Linked DNA regions of Methyloferula stellata AR4. The protein of the gene in region 1 interacts with the protein of each later gene in a pairwise test. Links are inferred from orthologs where the notes say so. Each region holds a gene or a part of one and is shown on either strand. Other genes may lie near its edges.

The links.
Region 2: the proteins of grpE (region 1) and A3OQ_RS0116575 interact in binary tests that used the Escherichia coli proteins (3 or more experiments, as listed by UniProt). The link is inferred for Methyloferula stellata AR4 from one-to-one orthologs.

The regions. Positions count from the first base shown.
Region 1 is NZ_ARWA01000001.1:1,083,349-1,087,064, reverse strand. Bases 370-3,341 are described here. They hold grpE (nucleotide exchange factor GrpE), read right to left. Parts: upstream 2,159-3,341; coding sequence 1,580-2,158; downstream 370-1,579. Other genes in these bases: A3OQ_RS0105345 ([protein-PII] uridylyltransferase), read right to left, coding at 2,224-3,341; A3OQ_RS0105355 (alpha-ketoglutarate-dependent dioxygenase AlkB), read left to right, coding at 733-1,380; A3OQ_RS0105360 (response regulator), read left to right, coding at 370-729. In the rest of the region: A3OQ_RS0105365 (2,3-bisphosphoglycerate-dependent phosphoglycerate mutase), read left to right, coding at 1-183; more of A3OQ_RS0105360, read left to right, coding at 247-369; more of A3OQ_RS0105345, read right to left, coding at 3,342-3,716. UniProt on the Escherichia coli protein: Participates actively in the response to hyperosmotic and heat shock by preventing the aggregation of stress-denatured proteins, in association with DnaK and GrpE. It is the nucleotide exchange factor for DnaK and may function as a thermosensor.
Region 2 is NZ_ARWA01000001.1:3,359,355-3,362,643, forward strand. The notes cover bases 373-3,289. They hold A3OQ_RS0116575 (Nramp family divalent metal transporter), read right to left. Parts: upstream 2,533-3,289; coding sequence 1,213-2,532; downstream 373-1,212. Other genes in these bases: A3OQ_RS0116570 (GntR family transcriptional regulator), read left to right, coding at 452-1,189; A3OQ_RS0116580 (efflux RND transporter periplasmic adaptor subunit), read left to right, coding at 2,914-3,289. In the rest of the region: A3OQ_RS0116565 (MFS transporter), read right to left, coding at 1-288. UniProt on the Escherichia coli protein: H(+)-stimulated, divalent metal cation uptake system. Involved in manganese and iron uptake. Can also transport cadmium, cobalt, zinc and to a lesser extent nickel and copper. Involved in response to reactive oxygen.

The sequences.
Region 1 (3,716 bases):
GTGCTGCGCGGCGAGCGGGTCATCGTCGTCGCGCATGGCAATTCGCTGCGCTCGCTGGTGATGGCGCTCGATCAATTGACGCCCGAGACGGTCCCCACGGTCGAGCTGGCGACCGGGATTCCGATCATTTACCGGCTGAAAACCGACTCAACCGTCGAGAGCAAAGAAATTCTTGCGCCCTGAGGGGTAGCGTGGAACCATGATGGCCAGAACGCGTTAAGCTTTGTTGGTCTCATGGAGACTGTCATGCGTTACGAGATTCTTCTCGTGGATGACGATCTTCTCGTGCGTCAGGTTGTAGCCGAGGAAATCGAGGAAGCCGGTCACATCGTCATGACAGCGGGCAGCGGCGCCGCGGCGGTGGCGATTCTCGCCGCCAACCGGGCCTTCGATCTGGTTCTCGTCGATTATTCCATGCCGGATATGACTGGACTTGAGGTCATCCGCCTTATTCGCGCGAATTTGCCCGACCTCAAAGTCAATTTCGCGCTCTTTACCGCCTATGACGAGATTCCGGGCGGGCAGAGCCCGTCGGAACCCTGGCCGATCGTCGGCAAGGCCACCCGCTCGGCCGAACTCATTAAGGCCGTCGAAGCGGCGGCACGGGGCGAACCCTTGGACCTCGCGGCCGATGCGAAACTCTCGCGCGTCGAACAGATGCTGGCGCAAAATGAGAGCGAAATCACAGACGACACCCTGAATCATCCGGTCGATGACCCTATCTCCTAGCGCATGACGGCTGACATATTGCATCGCACACAGCCGGGCTTCTTTTTGCAGCCCGGCCTTTTTTATGTCCCCGGCTATCTCGACCGGGCGGCGCAGGAAACGCTTTTGGCCGATCTGCGCGCGTGCCTCGCAGAGGCTCCGCTCTATACCGCGCATATGCCGAAAAGCGGCTTGCCTCTGTCGGTTCAGATGAGCAATTGCGGCGAACTTGGCTGGTTCACGGATCGCGACAAGGGCTATCGCTACGAGGCGCTCGATCCGCAAACCGGACGGCCCTGGCCGCCGATCCCGGCGCTCGCTGAACAGGCTTGGTGGGAGCTTGGAGATTACCCGCAGCCGCCGCAGGCCTGTCTCATCAATTATTACGGGTCCTCGGCCAAGATGGGGCTGCATCAGGATCGCGACGAGACTGCGCTGAAGGCGCCCGTCGTGTCGCTGTCGCTCGGCGACACCTGTCTCTTCCGCTTCGGCGGCTGCAGCCGGCGCGATAAGACGCGCACGATCAAGCTCCAATCCGGCGACGCGATCGTGCTTGGCGGCGAGGCGCGTCTCGCCTTCCACGGCGTCGACCGCATCCTGCCCGGCTCATCGACGCTTCTGCCCGAGGGCGGACGGTTCAACCTCACTCTGCGGCGGGTGAGCGAGGGTTAAACGCACCGAGCGCGCCTACCCTCTCCCTGTGGGAGAGGGTGGCTTGCCAAAGGGCGTTGCCACAGCCCGTCGCAAGCAACGGGCTATGGCAAGCCGGGTGAGGGGTTACAATCACAGAATTGAGGGATTGAAACCCCTCATCCGCCCCGCTTCGCGGGGCACCTTCTCCCACAGGGAGAAGGACCGCCATCGATTCAAATTACCCTTTCGGGCCGCCTTTCGAGATCCCGACCTTTGCCGGCCGCAAAACCCGGTCGCCGATCCCATAGCCCGCCTCGACCACCTGCAAGACCGTGCCTGCCGGCACGCTCTCGTCCGGGATTTCGAACAGGGCCTCGTGCATATTCGGGTCGAACTTGGCGCCCTGCGGTTCGAGCTTCTTGATCCCGTGACGGGTCAGCCGCGACAGGAAATCCTTTTGGGTGAGCTCGATGCCTTCGATGAAGGCCTTGGCCGCCGGTTCGGCTTTTTCGCGCACCTCGGCCGGTATGTTTTCGAGGGCCCGTGTCAGGTTATCGGCGAAGACCAGCATGTCGCGGGCGAAGGACGTGACGCCATAAATCTTGGCATCGGCGATTTCGCGCTCCGTCCGGCGCCGGAGATTTTCCATCTCCGCCAAAGTGCGCAGAAGCTTGTCCTTCGCATCAGCATTCTCGGCTTTGAGCTTTTCGAGGACCACGAAGGGATCCGGCTCGCCGGCAGGATCGCCAGCCTCCGGCGCAAGACCCGGTTCCAAAGCTTCCGCCATGTCGTTTTCCGCTTTCTTGGGTTCAGTCATGATCTGATCTGGTTATGGAAAGGAATGCGCTGGATATCAGGTCCGGCGGCAAAAAAATCAAGCGATCATGCCACCTTGGCCTCAGACTCGTTAACTGGTTCGAATTTCTCGAGAATCCGGCGCCTGATCGCGGCTTTATGGCTGGCCGAGGTAATCTTGGCGCCATGGAAGTCCGTGACGTAGAAAACGTCCGCCGCTTTTTCGCCGAATGTGACGATATGGGCGGAGCCGATGTTGAGCTCGAGTTTCGATAAAATCGTCGTCAAATCGAAGAGCAGACCCGGCCGGTCGAGCCCCGAGACCTCGACCACCGTGAAGCGCTTCGATAAATTATTGTCGATCGTGACACGTGCCGGGACCTGGAAGGTTTTGCCGCGCTCCTGACGCTGATCGCGGCGCCCAGCGATCACATCCTGCAGCCGGATTTCGCCGAGCAAAGACCGCTCGATCGCCAAAGCGATCTTATTGGCGCGCCGCAACTCGTCTTCGTCGAAGTCGAAGGCGCGCGAAATGAAGATCGTGTCGAGCGCCAATCCGTCCGCCGTGGTGAAGACCTGCGCATCGACGATATTGGCGCCGGATGCCGCGCAAGCCCCCGCGATGATCGACAGAAGCCGCGGGTGGTCGGGCGCGATCACAGTCAATTCGGTGACGCCGCGCGCGGCATCGATCGCAATGTCGGTGATCGGCGCCGGCATCTCGACCTCGGTCATGTTGAGAAGCTTGGCGTGCTGGATCTTGTGGGCGAGATCGACCTTCAGCCAATAGGCCTGCTGATGGCGCGCCGCATAGGCCTCGAAATCCAGATCCGACCAATTGGGCAAGGCCTCCCGTAGATCCTTGCGCGCCATCGCCACCCGCCTGTCGCGTTTGACCGCCGAATGGCCGCCGGTCAGCACCACTTCGGTTTCCCAATAGAGCGTCCGCAAAAGTTCGCCCTTCCAGGCGTTCCAGACGCCCGGCCCGACCGCGCGAATGTCGCAAATCGTCAGGATGAAAAGCATCTTCAGCCGTTCGAGCGTCTGCACGGTCGCCGCGAAAGTCTCGATGGTGCGGCGGTCGGCCAAGTCGCGGCGCTGCGCGGTATCGGACATCAGCAAATGGTTTTCGACGAGCCAGGCGACCGTTTCCGTTTCGGCCGGATCAAGCCCAAGTCTTTTGCCGAGCTTGAGCGCGACTTCCATGCCGGCCAGCGAATGGTCCTCCTCGCGGCCCTTGGCGACATCATGCAGAAACAAAGCGAGATAGACGACGCGCCGGTCGGCAAGCGACGACAGGATTTCATTGGGGAGAGGATGATCCTCAACCTTGCGCCGGCTCTCGAGATCGGCCAGCACGCCGACTGCCCGCAACAGATGCTCGTCGACCGTGAAATGATGATACATGTTGAATTGCATCAAGGCGACGACGCGGCCGAACTCCGGAATGAAGCGGCCGAGCACGCCCGCCTCGTTCATCAGCCGGAGCACGACCTCGGTCGCATGATGCGACGTGAGAATGTCGAGAAACAATGCATTGGCCGCGGGATCGCTGCGCAATTCATTATCGATCCGTTTCA
Region 2 (3,289 bases), 2.3 Mb from region 1 along the record:
GCCAACGAACATGCCGACAAAACTCATGCTCGAGAGGAGTCCGGCTTGCGCGGTCGAAAGATCGAACTGCTTGCGGATCGAGCCAAGCACGAAGGTGAGCGAACCGAGATCGATCGAGTCGAAGAGCCAAGCCGTTGCGATGATGGCGAAAATTCCGCGTTGATATGCGGTCATCGGCAGGCGCTCGAGCCTCGCCGCGATCAGCACATCCTCCATGGAGGCGGTACTCGCCCGCTCCGCGTCAAACGCCGCCGTTTCGGTAACGGAAGATGCGATCCCGCCCGCCATGGTAACCCTCCCGATGACTTTTTCGTTATTGGTAAACGTCTCACATATTTCTAACATATGGAAGATATATCAGTCTCCAACTTTCGTCGATGGACCGGTTTGGCTGTGATCCCTGCTTCGTGCATGCTATGCTTCGCATGTCGATCCGGTCTTTGAGATTCTTATGATTCAAGCAGTTAGAAGTTCGAAGTCAACGCCCCGGAAGCGCAAGATTTCGACTCCGCGCCTTACCTCCCCGCGCCTGGCCTCTCCGCTGATTGCCGACGATCAATCTCTGACCGACAAGGCCTATCATCAGCTCGAAGAGATGATCACGACGCTGAAACTCGCACCGGGCACGGTTCTGAGCGAGCAAGCCTTGGTCAAGGAGCTCGGCATCGGCCGGACGCCTGTGCGCGAAGCCCTCCAGAGACTCGGGCGCGATGGACTGCTCGTCGTTTTACCGCGACGCGGGATTCTCGTGTCCGAGATCAACCTGCGCAGTCAATTGCGTCTGCTTGAAACGCGCCGGGTTTTGGAAAATCTGATCGCCAGGCTGGCGGCAGAGAAGGCAACCGATAAAGAGATCAAGGCCTTCGCTGACATTGCGCGCAACATGCGTCAGGCTGCGAAAAGCGCCGATGACATCGCCTTCATGCGTCTCGACCGCGCATTCAATGAGCTCGTCGCTGAAGCGTCAAGAAACGAGTTCGCCATGCGCGCGCTCGGCAGCATGAGCTCTCTGTCGCGGCGGTTTTGGTACCAGCATTATAAGGAAGCCGCCGACCTCCCCCTCTGCGCCAATCTTCATGCGGATGTCTGCGAAGCGATCACACAGCGCAACCCCGCGGCGGCGGCGCAGAACTCGGATAGACTGATGGATTATATCGAGAGCTTTGCGCGGCGCACGCTCGATACGTAACGTTGCCGCCCGACGGGTCGCACTTACGCCGCGCCAAGACCCGGCACGGCAATCCCCAAAGTCTGCGCGATGAGGATGATGTTGAGCACGAGCACGATCACGGTCGCGGCCCCGGCGAGGACGAAGACCCTGCCCGACGTTGCATAGTCGCCCATCACCGACTTGCGGCGACTCAACAGCAGCAGCGAGATCATCGGCACCGGCAGGATCACGCTCAGCACAACCTGACTGATAATGAGCGAAGTCGTCGCATTATAGCCCATGGCGACGACCGCGAAGGCCGGCGCCATAGTTACCGCGCGCCGGACCCATATGGGAATATGAAACCCGACGAAGCCCTGCATGATCATCTGCCCGGCCATGGTGCCGACGGACGAAGCGGAAATGCCTGAGGCCATCAAAGCCACGAGGAAGACGCCCGCGGCGCCGGCACCGAGCAGCGGCACCAGCGTATGATAGGCCGTCTCGATCTCCGCTACCTGGCTGTGGCCATTGTTGAAGGCCGCGGCCGCCATCAAGACCATGGCGACATTGACGCAACCGGCAAAGCCGAGCGCGACCATCACTTCGCGGTTCGAGAACCGCAATAGCGCGCGGCGCTCTGTCTCGTTGCGCAGATTGGCCCGCCCGCGCGTCAATCCCGAATGCAGATAGATCGCATGCGGCATGACCGTCGCACCGACGATGCCGACGGCGAGCGTGGCGGCCGCGGCATTGGGCAATTCCGGCGTGACGAGATGCAGAGCCGCGGCGCTCCAATCGGGCGGCGCAATGAAAAGCTCGATCAGATAACAAAGCCCGATCGTGCCGACGAGCGCGGTAATGATGAGTTCGAGAGGGCGGAAACCCCTCCTCTCGAAAATAAGGATGCTGTAGGTGATGATCGCGGTGACCGCCATGCCGGCCATCAAAGGCAGGCCGGTCAATAAGGAGAGGCCGATCGCGCCCCCCAGAAATTCCGCGAGATCGGTCGCCATGGCGGCGATCTCGCTGACGATCCACATGGCCCAGACGGTGGGCTTGGGGAAATGCGTCCGGCAGAGTTCCGGCAGGGTCCGTCCGGTCACGATGCCGAGCTTCGCCGACATGGCCTGGAACAGCATGGCGATCAGATTGGCGACGAGAACAACCCAGAGCAGGCTATAGCCATAGCCTGCACCCGCCTGGATATTCGTCGCGAAATTGCCCGGGTCCATATAGGCAACGGAAGCGACAAAGGCCGGTCCCGCCAACGGTATCGCAGCCCGTAAGCCGCGCCGCCGGCCGCTCAACGCTTCGCCGATGGCAAAGCGCGTCCGCTCCGTCATTCCTTGCTGCGCGCGTTCAACAATCGCCTCGGACATCCCGCTCTCCGGTGTCCTGCTAAGGACACGCCGTTTCTCAGTATACGCTCTAGAATGTAGCCTCAGCTACATCTCAGTCAAGCGGCTCCACTGCGAGGTGCGACATTTAGAACAGAAATTCAAAAAGATAGACGTTTCGATGGAGCCGGCATTCGCACTGGGCCAACACCCCAGAGCCGCCGCCGATGTCACATCATTGAGATAAATGACGCCGTGTTGGCAGGCGTTTGCCCTCTGGCAAGATCAGGCTGTGCGAAAAGGCAACTTCGGCCGGTTATGGGCGGTTCATCTCCGGTATAGGCTTGCTTTTATATGAAAAATCTGCGGATCAATGCCGCGCCGCAGCAGTCTCCGACCTCTAAGAATATTCAAAAAATTGCAATGGACGTGAAAGATATTCAATCGCCGCCTCCTTCAGGCGTAGCCTTAGGTATGCCCCGCAAAGGCATGCCGCAGAAAGTGCAATTTGCCATCCTGCTGATCGCGGGAGCGGCCATCATTGCATTTTTAGTGATTGGTCCGGCGGGGCTGCGCGCATTGTTTTCGAAAGAAAAACCCGCCGAAAGCCATGTTGAGACCGCACCATTTCAGCTCACCCCGGAGCAATGGGCGACGATCAAGACAGAGCCGGTCAAAGAAATCGCCTTCCAGCCGGAACGCCAGGCTGACGGTAAAATCGCGATCGATGCCGACGCGACAACGCCGGTTTTTCCGCCCTACTCGGGGCGGGTGACCGGCCTTTTCGTGCGCGAAGGCG